Regions from separate parts of the Pseudomonas sp. SJZ078 genome, predicted to be linked through region 3. Evidence: predicted binding sites of a transcription regulator. Region 3 holds the regulator's gene; each other region holds the start of a gene.
What was found. The regulator FliA, encoded in region 3, starts transcription of late flagellar genes. The targets are predictions, from matches to a motif close to CTAAAGTTTNNNNNNNNNNNGCCGNTAA.

Region 1: FBY02_RS00550 (methyl-accepting chemotaxis protein) is a predicted target of FliA. The motif match lies at 2,332-2,359, and genes of this name have one in related genera.
Region 2: FBY02_RS23500 (methyl-accepting chemotaxis protein) is a predicted target of FliA. The motif match lies at 1,928-1,955, and genes of this name have one in related genera.
Region 4: FBY02_RS18980 (methyl-accepting chemotaxis protein) is a predicted target of FliA. The motif match lies at 1,005-1,032, and genes of this name have one in related genera.

The regions. Positions count from the first base shown of each region.
Region 1 is NZ_VIUG01000001.1:128,783-131,957, forward strand. Features, by position in the region: gene pnuC (nicotinamide riboside transporter PnuC) at 1-419, opposite strand, end outside; gene FBY02_RS00550 (methyl-accepting chemotaxis protein) at 601-2,235, opposite strand; gene FBY02_RS00555 (undecaprenyl-diphosphate phosphatase) at 2,485-3,175, shown strand, end outside.
Region 2 is NZ_VIUG01000034.1:14,098-17,272, reverse strand. Features, by position in the region: gene FBY02_RS23500 (methyl-accepting chemotaxis protein) at 1-1,840, opposite strand, end outside; gene FBY02_RS23495 (histidine phosphatase family protein) at 2,105-2,776, shown strand; gene FBY02_RS23490 (phosphatase PAP2 family protein) at 2,801-3,175, shown strand, end outside.
Region 3 is NZ_VIUG01000012.1:30,854-34,028, forward strand. Features, by position in the region: gene FBY02_RS13210 (protein phosphatase CheZ) at 16-804, opposite strand; gene FBY02_RS13215 (chemotaxis response regulator CheY) at 823-1,194, opposite strand; gene fliA (RNA polymerase sigma factor FliA) at 1,309-2,052, opposite strand; gene fleN (flagellar synthesis regulator FleN) at 2,049-2,879, opposite strand; gene flhF (flagellar biosynthesis protein FlhF) at 2,995-3,175, opposite strand, start outside.
Region 4 is NZ_VIUG01000022.1:68,184-71,358, forward strand. Features, by position in the region: gene FBY02_RS18980 (methyl-accepting chemotaxis protein) at 1-896, opposite strand, end outside; gene FBY02_RS18985 (sigma-70 family RNA polymerase sigma factor) at 1,150-1,650, shown strand; gene FBY02_RS18990 (FecR domain-containing protein) at 1,640-2,641, shown strand; gene FBY02_RS18995 (TonB-dependent siderophore receptor) at 2,728-3,175, shown strand, end outside.

The sequences.
Region 1 (3,175 bases), on a different contig from region 3:
GGCCAGCATTGCACGCGTTTCTGCGCCATCCACCACTGGGCCACGAGGCTGAAGCCGGTGAGCGCCGCATCGAGCCAGGGTTGGGCGGCGTCGGTCCAGTGCGCCATGGCAGCGCCCAGCACCAGACTGCCCGCTGCGCCGACCGCGAGGCCAAGCAGCACCGACGGTCCGCCCAGGCGTGTGACCTGGCGTCCGTCGTGACGCTGGCCGGCACGGGTCCACTGCCACCAGCCGTACAGTTGCAGTGCGGCGTAGACCACTTGCAGCAGCATGTCCGAATACAGCTTCACGTCGTAGAAAATCCAGCTGTACAGCAACACCATGACCAGGCCGATCGGCCAGCACCAGGGGTTCTGTTTGACGGTCAACCAGACAGCGATCACGCCGAGGGCTGCGGCAAACAGTTCAAGCCCGGACATGGCGGTTCCTTGGGGAATGGAAAAGGGGGGCGATTGTAAACGGTATGGTGGGGGCAGCTCCAACATCAATGTTGGGCGTGCCGGCGTTATCGCGAGCAGGCTCGCTCCCACAAGATTTCCGGGTTGGTCGCCAGCAGACCCCTGTGGGAGCGAGCCTGCTCGCGATGGCGGCGGGTCAGCTTCAAACCCGGAACTGTTTGAGCAGGCTGTTCAGCTGTTCGCTCAGCGCCTTGAGGCGTGCACTTGCCAGGCTCGACTGCTCCGCTGCCAGGGCGGTGCTGTGGGAGAGGCCGGCGGCCTGGGTGACGTTCTGGTTGATGTCCTCTACCACGTGGGCCTGTTGCAAGGTGGCGCTGGCGATGGAGGCGTTCAGGCTGTTGAGATTACGCAGGGCCTGGCCAATGGCGTTGAGGCTGGCGCCCGCCAGGCCTGCTTGTTCGATGGTCAGTTGCGAGGCACGGCTGCTGTCGCCGATGACTTTCACCGCGGCTTCGGAGTGAGTTTGCAGACGCTCGATCATCCCCTGGATCTCGGCGGTGGATTTCTGCGTGCGCTGGGCCAGCAACCTCACCTCATCGGCCACCACGGCAAAGCCCCGGCCCTGTTCCCCGGCGCGAGCGGCCTCGATCGCCGCGTTGAGGGCTAACAAGTTGGTCTGCTCGGCAATGGAGCGGATCACCTCCAGCACGCTGCCGATCTGGGTGCTTTCGCTGGCCAGGGTACGAATCACCTCTACCGCCTGGTCGATGGTCTGGGAAAGACGGTCGATCTGCTGCAAGCTGCCGTCGATATTGACCTGGCCCTGCTGGGCCTGGGATTCGGCGTCGCGCATTTCACTGGCGGCGTGTTCGGCGTTCTTGGCCACGTCCTGCACACCGTAGGTCACTTCGTTGATCGCCGTGGCAACCAGTTCCATCTGCTGCGATTGCTGCTGGCTGCGTTCCTGGGCCTGGGCGGCGTCGCTCCCCAGCTCATTGGACGACTGTCCCAGCGCGCTGGCTGAATCCTGCAACTGACCTACTACTTGGCGCAACTTGGTGGTAAACGCGTTGAAGTGTCGGGCCAGTTGGGTGACTTCATCCTGACCGTGGGTGTCGAGGGTGCGGGTCAGGTCGCTTTCACCGCTGGCAATATTGGCCATGGCATTCACCGTTTCCTGCAGGGGCCGCACGATGCTGCGCACGATCAGGGTCAGCAGCAGACTCATGATCAATACGATCGACAGGCCGATCAACGAGGCCTTGATCAGTTGAGCCTGGAACTCGGCCTGTACGTCATCCACGTACACCCCCGAACCGATGATCCAGCCCCAGGGCTCGAACAGTTTGACGTAGGAAGTTTTCCCAACCGGTGCCTCGGCACCCGGCTTCGGCCACAGATAGTTCACCATCCCGGCACCCTTGGCCTTGGCGATGCTGACCATTTCGTTGAACAGCGCGAAGCCGTTCGGGTCGCGGATCGCCGAGAGATTCTGGCCTTCGAGCTTCGGGTTGGTGGGGTGCATGACCATGACCGGTGTCAGGTCATTGATCCAGAAATAATCCGTCTCGTTGTAGCGCAAGCCTCGCACGGCGCTGAGGGCCTGCTTCTGGGCGGCTTCGCGGGTCAGGGTGCCGGCGGTTTCCAGGCCGTGGTAATAGCTCAGCACGCCACTGGCGGTCTGGACCACATGTTGGGTTTTCTGCACCTTGGCCTGATAGAGATCGCTGTGGATCTGTTTCAGCATCAGGGCGCCCAAGGTGAATACCATCAGGATGGCCACGACGAGGATGAGCCACAAGCGTCGGCTGATCGACACATTGCGCAAGCTATTCATACGCTGTCACTCCAGTTTCTTGTTCTTGTCATCCACGGCCGGTGGATTGCCCCCTGGGTCATAACGCGGCAGTGTTATGAGGGCTTGTCTGATAGGATTTCGGCCTCGCAACGCAAAACCTGAGCCTGCCTTGGATTTTTCATTGGTTTTCTGGGGAAGGGCGCGGGTATCGTGCACCCGCCGTGCATCATGGCATAACACTTTGATTATCGATGAGAGCCTGTCCGACGGGGCTCTTTTGGGGGATGAATGGATTTGTGGACGGCCTTTCAGGCACTGATTCTTGGCATTGTAGAAGGGCTGACGGAATTCCTGCCGATATCCAGCACGGGGCACCAGATCATCGCCGCCGACTTGCTCGGGTTCGGCGGGGAACGGGCCATGGCGTTCAACATCATCATCCAGTTGGGCGCGATCCTGGCGGTGGTCTGGGAGTTCCGGCGCAAGATCTTCGCTGTGGTGTTGGGTCTGCCCACCCAGCCCGGGGCCCGGCGGTTTACCGCCAACCTGTTGATCGCCTTCCTGCCTGCCGTGGTGCTGGGCGTGCTGTTTGCCGATCTGATTCACGAATACCTGTTCAACCCGATCACCGTGGCCGCCGCGCTGGTGGTGGGTGGTTTCATCATGCTGTGGGCCGAGCAGCGCCAGCATGAAGTACACGCCGAAACGGTGGACGAGATCACTTGGAAGGATGCACTCAAGGTTGGTATGGCCCAGTGCCTGGCGATGATTCCCGGCACCTCCCGTTCCGGCTCGACCATCATCGGCGGGTTGCTGTTCGGCCTCTCGCGCAAGACCGCGACCGAGTTCTCTTTCTTCCTGGCCATGCCGACCATGGTGGGTGCGGCTGTGTATTCGGGCTACAAGTACCGTGCGCTCTTCGTACCGGCGGATTTCCCGGTGTTCGCCATCGGTTTCGTCACCGCGTTCATCTTCGCCA
Region 2 (3,175 bases), on a different contig from region 3:
CGCTGGCGGCGGCGGTCTGTTCGGACACGTCGCGCACGTTGATGATGCTGCGGCTGATTTCCTCGGCCACGGCGCTTTGCTGTTCGGCTGCGGCGGCGATCTGCTGGTTCATCGATTGGATGTTCGACACCGTGCGGGTGATGTTCTCCAGTGATACCCCAGCCTTGCGGGTCAGGGCCACGCTGCTGTCGGTGAGGCTGCGGCTGTTGTTCATCACGGCCGCCACCTGCTGGGTGCCGTTCTGTAGGCCGGCCACCAGGCCTTCGATTTCCTCGGTGGATTTCTGTGTGCGTTGGGCCAGGCCACGGACTTCATCGGCGACGACCGCAAAACCGCGACCGGCTTCACCCGCGCGCGCCGCTTCGATCGCGGCGTTGAGGGCCAGCAGGTTGGTCTGTTCGGCCACGGCCTTGATCACGTCCATGACGCTGCCGATCTTGTCGCTTTCCTGTTGCAGCACGGTCATGGCGTCGGTGGAACGTACCACTTCGCTGGCGAGGCGTTCGATCTGGGCGATGGCTTCGTTGACCACCTGATCGCCGGCACGGGCTTCGCCGTCCGCTGCGGCCGCTGCATGGGAGGCTTCTTCGGCATTGCGGGCTACTTCCTGCACGGTGGCGGTCATTTCGTGCATGGCGGTCGCGACCTGATCGGTCTCGACTTTCTGGCTGTTGACCCCGGCGCTGGTCTGCTCGGTGACGGCGGACAGCTCTTCGGCGGCGCTGGCGATCTGGGTCACGCCATCACGGATGCCGCTGATAAGGTCGCGCAGGGTCACGCCCATGCGGGCAATGCCCTGCTGCAGCACACCCAGTTCATCGCGGCGGGTGACGATGACGTTGTGCGACAGGTCGCCGTTGGCAATGCGTTCGACCACGGTCAGGGTTTCGCTCAGCGGCCGGGTGATCTGTCGCGTGATGATCACGGCGGCAATGATGCCCACCAGCAGGGCGAGCAACGTACTGATCAATTGCAGCGTGCGGGCCTGGGCGCTTTCGGCGTCGCGGCGGTCCAGCTGGATCTGATACAGCTGTTCGCTCTGGTTGACGATGGTCGCGCCTTGCTCGGTCATTTCCTTGCGCGCCTGCACGGCGTCGGCAGTGGCCGACTTGAAGGCCTGCAAGGCACTGCGGTATTGGCTCAGGGCGTTTTCCAGCTGGCGCAGTTCATCTTGACGAGTGCTGGCGAAATGCAGGTTCAGCGGTTTGAGCGATGCGATGGCGGCGTCCAGTTGGGCGACGGCTTTCTGTTCCGTATCGGCATTGCTGTTGGCGGTATAGCTGCGGACTTCATAGCGGGCCAGCATGAACGCCTGTTTCGCCTGGGTGATCGCCTGGAACTGTGCGAAGCGCTCATCGCCCGGAGTCATCTGCGCCACATCGGCGCCAATCACCTCGATCAGTTTGTAAGCCGTTTCGGCGTTGGCACCCATGGCGTCGCGGGCCGTGTTGCCGGTGCGGTAGGCGCTGCGCATTTTGTTCAGGGACGTCTGGTAGGCGCCGATGGTCGCGCTCTGCGCCTTGAGCAGCTTGACGTTCTCCGGGCTCTTGAAGCTGCTCAGCAGCGCATTCTGTTGCGCCACGAAACCATCAAGGGTGGTCTGCACAGTCTGTGCGGCCGTCTCGTCGCCGTTGGTCAACATGTATTGCAAGCGAGTGACCCGAAGCTTGGTCAGCCCGGCGTTGAGCTGGGTGATGTCGCTCATCCAGTTGCTGCGGTCGATCAGCCCGCCCAGGCTGTTCCAACCGGTCACGGCCAGGATGCAGGTCAGGAGCAGCACCAGGCCGAAGCCCAGGCCCAGTTTTATGTTTACGCTAATGTTGCCAAACCAGCTATTCATCAAATTCCTCCAGGAACGTTGTACTGCTTGATCGTCGGTTGGCTGGAAGATTGTTGTTGTTAAGCCAGCAAAATAGGGAGCAGGCCTGTATCGGCCACCGGTTCGATATCTGAAAGTTTTTTTCCCCGGGATCCTGCACGTCAGCGAATCTTCAGGCGCGTGTACCAAGCTTTTTTTCACATCCATTTCACTGCCTGCCTACGCCGCCGTCTCTACTGTCACGCCATCGAATGACTGGGGTGGATGCCGTCGGGGCGGCTTGATGTGGAACTGAGACTGAGTTTTTTCGGCTTGACGCGTTCGATCGAGACAAGCCGGTTTGCCCGCTACCAAAACGCCGCAGTCATCCTGGCCTCGGCATTGCTCGTGATTCCGTTGACCCTCTGGTTGCTGAGCCCGGCGGCGGTGCCGGACCTGGCCCATGGCAACGTCGCCGGCGCCCGGACGTTGGCCGAAGGCTGGGCCAAGGGGGAAATGATCGTGTTGGTGCGCCATGTCGAGCGCTGCGATCACTCCAAGGCTGCGTGCCTGAACGATCCTGCCGGCATCACTGACCGGGCCCGTGCCGTCGCGGTAGGTCTTGGTGCCCGGTTCGAGCAACTGGGCCTGGATAACACCGACATCTACAACAGTCCGGCCACCCGCACGGCCCAGACGGCGGGGTACATGTTCAACAAGGTGAGCGCTGGCGACGATTGGTTGATCAACTGCCGGCGTGACCTGCTGCGCAACGCCCTGGCCCACAAGGTGGCCGGGCACAACCTGATCCTGGTGACCCATAGCGAATGCATGCAGGCATTGGAAACCTCGCTCAAGCGACCGACCTCGACGTTTGGCTATGGTGCGTCGCTGTTTGTTTCCACCGCCGAACCACAAGTGCCTCGGTTGCTCGGTTTTATCGAAGCGTCTGACTGGCGCTCGGTGACGTTTCAGTAACTTTTCCCACGACTAGGACAGCCCATGCTGACGTCTGCTCGCGCCCGTTTCTATGGGCTTAATCTCGGAATTCCGTTGCTCTGTGCCGCGGTGGTGTTCCTGTTGTTCGACATGACCCGCATCGACATCGCCATCAGTGATTTCTTCTACGACCCCGTACACCAAGTGTTCCCGTTGGAGCATGTGCACCTGTTCGAGAAAATCACCCACAAGTGGGCCAGGGTCATACCCAACTGGACCGGCGAGGCGGCCATCGTCGGTGCGCTGTTGTCGTTTTTCTGGCCGATATTCCGGCCGGAGAAGCGCCCTGGGCTGCTGCGTCTGTTGGACAAACTCAGGTTGAGTAAGCCGCTGCGTTTTGCCTACAAACACCGTCGTGATTTCCTCTATGTCGTCTTT
Region 3 (3,175 bases):
GCTCCTAAAACAGGGCTAAAATCCAAGGCTGGACAGCAAATCGTCCACATCGTCCTGACCGGACATAACGTCTTCTCTTTTATCGGCATGAATTTGCGGACCTTCACCCTGAGAGAGATGTTTTTGTGGATCTTTTTCGGCAAGCATCGCTTCACGGTCGTGTTCAATGCCCGCAAAGCGGTCGACCTGGCTGGCCATCAACACCAGCTTGAGCAGATTGCCTTCGACTTCGGTGACCAATTGGGTGACGCGCTTGATCACCTGACCGGTCAGGTCCTGGTAGTCCTGGGCCAGCAGAATGTCGTTGAGGTTGCTCGCGACCGCGCGGTTATCGGCGCTGCTGCGTGTCAGAAAACCGTCGACCCGACGCGCCAGGTCGCGGAATTCCTCTGCGCCGACTTCACGACGCATGAAACGGGCCCAGTCGGCGCTCAAGGCCTGGGCTTCATCGCCAAGGCCATTGACCAACGGCGTGGCGCTTTCCACCAGGTCCATGGTGCGGTTGGCGGCGGCCTCGGTCAGCTTGACCACGTAGGACAGCCGCTCGGTCGCGTCGGTGATCTGCGAGACCTCCTCGGCCTGGGGGGTGTTCGGATCGATCTGGAAATTGACGATCGCGCTGTGCAATTCACGGGTGAGCTTGCCGACTTCCTGGTACAGACCACGATCCCGGGTCTGATTGAGCTCGTGGATCATCTGGACTGCATCGCCGAAACGACCTTTCTCAAGGCTGTCGACCAGTTCGCGGGCATGTTTTTTCAGGGTCGATTCGAAATCGCCCATTGAAGCTTCATTATTCTCCATAGCTCCCCCGTGGCGCCGTTAACCGATGCGTTCGAAGATCTTTTCGATCTTTTCTTTCAACGCCTGGGCCGTGAAGGGTTTGACCACATAGCCGTTCACACCGGCTTGGGCCGCTTCGATGATCTGCTCGCGCTTGGCTTCGGCGGTGACCATCAACACAGGAAGGTGCTTGAGTTTTTCATCGGCGCGCACATGGCGCAGCAAGTCGATACCGGTCATGCCGGGCATGTTCCAGTCAGTCACCAGAAAGTCGATGCTCCCGCTATTGAGAACCGGGATGGCAGTGGTGCCATCGTCGGCCTCGACCGTGTTGGTGAACCCAAGGTCACGCAACAGGTTTTTTATGATCCGCCGCATCGTTGAAAAGTCATCAACGATGAGGATTTTCATGTTCTTGTCCAATTCGACCTCCAAGCAGACTTAAACGCGTACAGCACCTGAACGCGCCATTTCAATCAATCCGGTACAGCATCCGACGACGGTCCGGGGCACCCGAACCGACTGTCAGCGCGCTCGCCACTCCCCCAAACGCCCCCGCAAACGGGCGGCGCACTGGCTGTGTAACTGACTGACCCGCGATTCGCTGACCCCCAGGACCTCACCGATTTCCTTGAGATTCAGCTCTTCGTCGTAGTACAGCGCCAAGACCAGTCGCTCACGCTCCGGCAAATTGGCAATCGCATCGGCCAACGCGCTCTGGAAACGTTCGTCTTCCAGGTCACGCGCAGGCTCCATGTGAGTACTCGCGCCGTCCTCGTGCAGCCCATCATGATCGCCGTCCTGCAACAGGTCGTCGAAACTGAACAGGCGGCTGCCCAAGGTATCGTTCAAAATCCCGTAATAATCATCGAGACTCAACTGGAGTTCGGCCGCAACCTCGTGATCTTTAGCGTCTCGTCCGGTTTTCGCTTCAATAGCGCGAATGGCGTCACTGACCATGCGGGTATTGCGATGCACCGAACGGGGTGCCCAGTCGCCCTTGCGGACTTCGTCGAGCATCGCGCCGCGAATGCGGATGCCGGCGTAGGTCTCGAAACTGGCGCCCTTGCTGGCGTCGTATTTGTTCGCCACTTCGAGCAGGCCGATCATGCCCGCCTGGATCAGGTCCTCGACCTGCACACTGGCCGGCAACCGCGCCAACAAGTGATAGGCGATGCGCTTGACCAAGGGCGCATAACGCTCGATCAACTCGTATTGGGCGTCCCGTGCCGATTTCTTGTAGAGGTGGTTGTAACCGCTGGCTGTCATAACACGGGCCCTGCTGTTTGTTGCACGAGACGCTCGACGAAAAATTCCAGATGCCCGCGCGGATTGGCCGGCAGCGGCCAGGTATCGACCTTCTGGGCGATTGCCTTGAATGCCAGCGCGCATTTGGAACGGGGAAAGGCTTCATAGACGGCACGTTGCTTCTGGACCGCCTTGCGTACGCTCTCGTCGTACGGCACGGCACCGACGTATTGCAGGGCAACGTCCAGGAAACGATCGGTGACCTTGGTCAACTTGGCGAACAGGTTGCGCCCCTCCTGCGGGCTCTGGGCCATGTTGGCCAGGACGCGGAAGCGGTTCATGCCGTAGTCGCGGTTCAAGAGCTTGATCAGGGCGTAGGCATCGGTGATGGAGGTAGGCTCGTCACAGACCACCAGCAGCACTTCCTGGGCGGCGCGCACGAAGCTGACGACCGAATCACCGATGCCCGCCGCCGTGTCGATTACCAGCACGTCGAGGTTGTCACCGATGTCGCTGAATGCCTGGATCAGGCCGGCGTGCTGGGCCGGCGTCAGATGAACCATGCTCTGGGTGCCGGAGGCGGCCGGCACGATGCGAATCCCGCCCGGCCCCTGCAGCAGCACGTCACGCAGCTCGCAGCGGCCCTCGATCACGTCCGCCAGCGTGCGCTTGGGTGTGAGTCCCAACAGCACATCGACGTTCGCCAGGCCCAGGTCGGCGTCCAGCAGCATGACCCGTCGGCCAAGCTCTGCCAGAGCCAGGGACAAGTTCACTGACACGTTAGTCTTGCCGACGCCACCTTTGCCGCCGGTCACCGCGATCACCTGTACGGGATGCATGCTGCCCATGTTCGTTCTTTACCTGTCTTACTTAGACGGAGGCCACATTACTGGCTGCGCGTTCACATACGGAACATTGCCTGGCAGACCATCGATGTAGGTACAAAAAGTATTCATGATTACCTCAGCCAACCTGCTTGGTCGGGCTGTGGTAGATATCAGCGAACATATCAGCCATGGCTTCTTCGCTGGGTTCGTCCTGCATTTGCACACTCACGGCACGGCTGACCAGTTGGTGGCGGCGCGGCAGATGCAAATCATCCGGGATCCGCGGCCCGTCGGTCAGGTACGCCACCGGCAGATCG
Region 4 (3,175 bases), on a different contig from region 3:
CGCATCAATACCTGAATCAACAGGCTCAGCAGCAACGCGATGGCCGCGACCGCGACAAACATCGCAATCAGCGCGGATGTACGGAACTGGCTCAGCGGCGCATAGGCCTTGGCCTTGTCGATCGACAGGCCGATGTACCACTCGGCGCCCGGCAGGCCGGTCACCGGAGTGAACGAAAGGATACGATCCTGCCCGTTCAGCTCGACGTCCTGGATACCTTTGCCGATGCGCACAGGCGTACCGGGGTAGATGTCCTTGAGGTTCTTCATCACCTGGTCCTTGTCCGGGCTGACGATCACCTGACCGTCACCACTGACCAGGAAAGCATGGCCGATGCCACCGAAGTCCACCGAGTTGATGATTTTAACCAGGGTATCCAGGCTGAGATCGCCGCCCACCACACCCAGCAATTCACCGCTCTTCTTCACCGGCAGGGCAATGGTCACCACCAGCCCACCGACGGCGGCCGAATAAGGTGGGGTCAGCATGGTCTTGTCGGCGCTCACCGCCTGTTTGTACCAAGGGCGCTGACGCGGGTCGTAGCCGTCGGGCATTTTTGCGTCAGGACGCTGGGTGAATACCCCGTTGGCCTGGCCTACGTAAGTGAACTGGAAATTCGACGTCAGCGCCGGCTGGTCGACCAACCCCGCCAGATCGGCGTTAGCACCCTGGTGCGCAATGTTCTGCGCCAGGTTTTCCAGCACCAGCACGCGCCCGCTCATCCAGTTCTGCACGCTGCTGGCCGTCAGGTCACCGGATTGCTCGATGGAAGATTCGAGGCTGCGGCCGATGGTGTTGCGTTGCAGATAATCGTTGTAGAGGGTGAACAGGGCAAACGCCAGAACCACCACACCAGAGGCGGCCAGAAGGATTTTATGACTGAATTTCAAATTCATCGATGAGGCTTCTTATGCAGGGAGTGGGGGTGCGTTCCGGTTGCACGATCCATGTAACAGCGCGGGCAGGACGTGTGGCCTGCTCCACTTTGGTGCACACATATCAAGCTGTCGGCCAAAGGCTGGAAAAAATTAGCGTTTAGAAGAAATGGGCGACGGAAGGCCCCGGCGGGGTGAACGGTGGTTGCAAATTCACCAGCCCATGATGACAATGCGACACATTATCATTTGCAACGTCAGGCCCGTCGCGTTCATGTCATCTTCCGAGTTTGCAGTACAGGCGCTCTACAGCAATCATCACGGCTGGCTCAATACATGGCTGCGCAGCCGATTGGGCAATGCTGCCGATGCGGCGGACCTGGCCCACGACACGTTCGTCCGCCTGTTGCAACGCAGCGAGCGCCTGGAACTCAAGGCTCCGCGGGCATTCCTGCGCACCATCGCCCAGGGCCTGGTGATCGACCACTGGCGGCGGGAAGAAATCGAGCGCGCCTACCTCGAAACCATCGCCCACCTGCCACAAGCCGAAACCCCGGGTGCCGAAGCCCAAGCCTTGATCCTGGAACTGCTGGAAGCCATTGCGCGGATGCTCGAAGGCCTCAAGCCGAAAGTACGCCGGGCCTTTGTGCTGGCCCAGTGCGAGGGCCTGACCTACAAGCAGATCGCCGAACAGATGGGTATCTCGTTGCGCTCGGTGGAGCGTCATGTGGCCGATGCGCTATACCACTGCTATGTGTTGCGCTATGAAAGCTGAGCCGCTGGATAACACCCGGATCCACCGCAGCGGCCCGCCGCAGCAGGTCGTCAGGCAAGCGATCAATTGGTTGCTGCGCCTGCGCGACCACGCTTGCGATCCCGCCCTGCGCCGACAGTGTGACGCCTGGCGCGCTACCGACCCGGCCCACGAACTGGCCTGGCAACGGGTGCAATCGCTGCACAGCGAACTGACCGCGAACCTACGGGCAGTGCCCGGCGTTCATACGGCCCTCGATACCTTGGAAAACAGTGCCAAGGGCCTTGCTCGTCGCCAGGCACTGAAGCTGCTGTCGGGCCTCGTGCTGGTGGGTGGCGCAGCATGGCTGGGGAAAAATTCGCAATGGCAACCGTGGAGCGCCGACTTCGCCACCGCCACGGGTGAACGACGCGGCTTCCAACTGCCGGACGGTACCCGACTTGAACTCAACACCCACAGTGCCGCCAACGTGGACTTCAACGCCGACCATCGCCGGGTGACCCTGCTGCGCGGTGAAATCATGCTCACCTGCAACCGCGATACCGCACACCCGTTGCGAGTACAAAGCCGCCACGGCCTGTTCGAAAGCGTCGAAGGGCGCTTCGTCGTGCGCCAGGACAGCGATTGCACGCGCTTGAGCGTCACCCACGGCACGGTGGCGATCCGCTCCCATCCCAGCGCCAGCGGCGCGCCCATGCAGGTGAGTGCCGGGCAAAGCTACGTGATCACCCCGTCGTCCGCGACGCTGGCGCCATCGCCGGATATGGACGCCGGCGCCTGGACGGATGGGTTGATTGTCACACGCAACATGCGCCTGGAGGACTTCCTCAACGAGGTAGGCCGCTACCGCCCGGGTTATCTGAAATGCACGGCGGCCATTGCCGATCTGCGCCTGTCGGGGGTATTTCGCCTGGAGGACACCGACAAGCTGCTGGCTGTTTTGCCCCGCACGCTCGCGGTGCAGATACGCTACCGAACCCGGTGGTGGGTCACGGTGGAGCGCCGGGTCTGATTTTTTTTTGGCGGGTTTCCGGCCGGTGTCCGGCTAGGACAGTAAGCAACGCTTATCTGCCTTCAGCGACTCCAATGGAACCTACAATGACTGAGCGCTCACTTCACCGTAATGCCCTCGCCCGCTCTTCACAACCGGGCCTGTTGCACCAGACCGTCCACGCCGCGCTGTTCTCCACTGTACTGGGTATCGGCGTCCTGCCGCTGCTGACGGTCGCTGCCGACAATGGCGTGACAACCAGCCATCAGCGCTACAACATCGCTCCAGGCCCGTTGAACGAGGTATTGAATCAATTCGCCCGCCAGGCAGGCATCACCCTGGCCAGCACGCCGGCACAGACCAACGGTGTTCAATCCCCCGGACTCAAGGGGGACTACTCGCCCGACCAGGCCCTGAGCCATCTGCTCAGCGGATCGGGGCTGGTCGCCGTCAGCCAGGATGGCAGCAGCTACGTGCTGCAAGCCGCCCCCGCCGACAACACCCTGGAACTGCCGACCACGGACATCCGGGGTTTTGCGTTGGGCAATGCCTTGG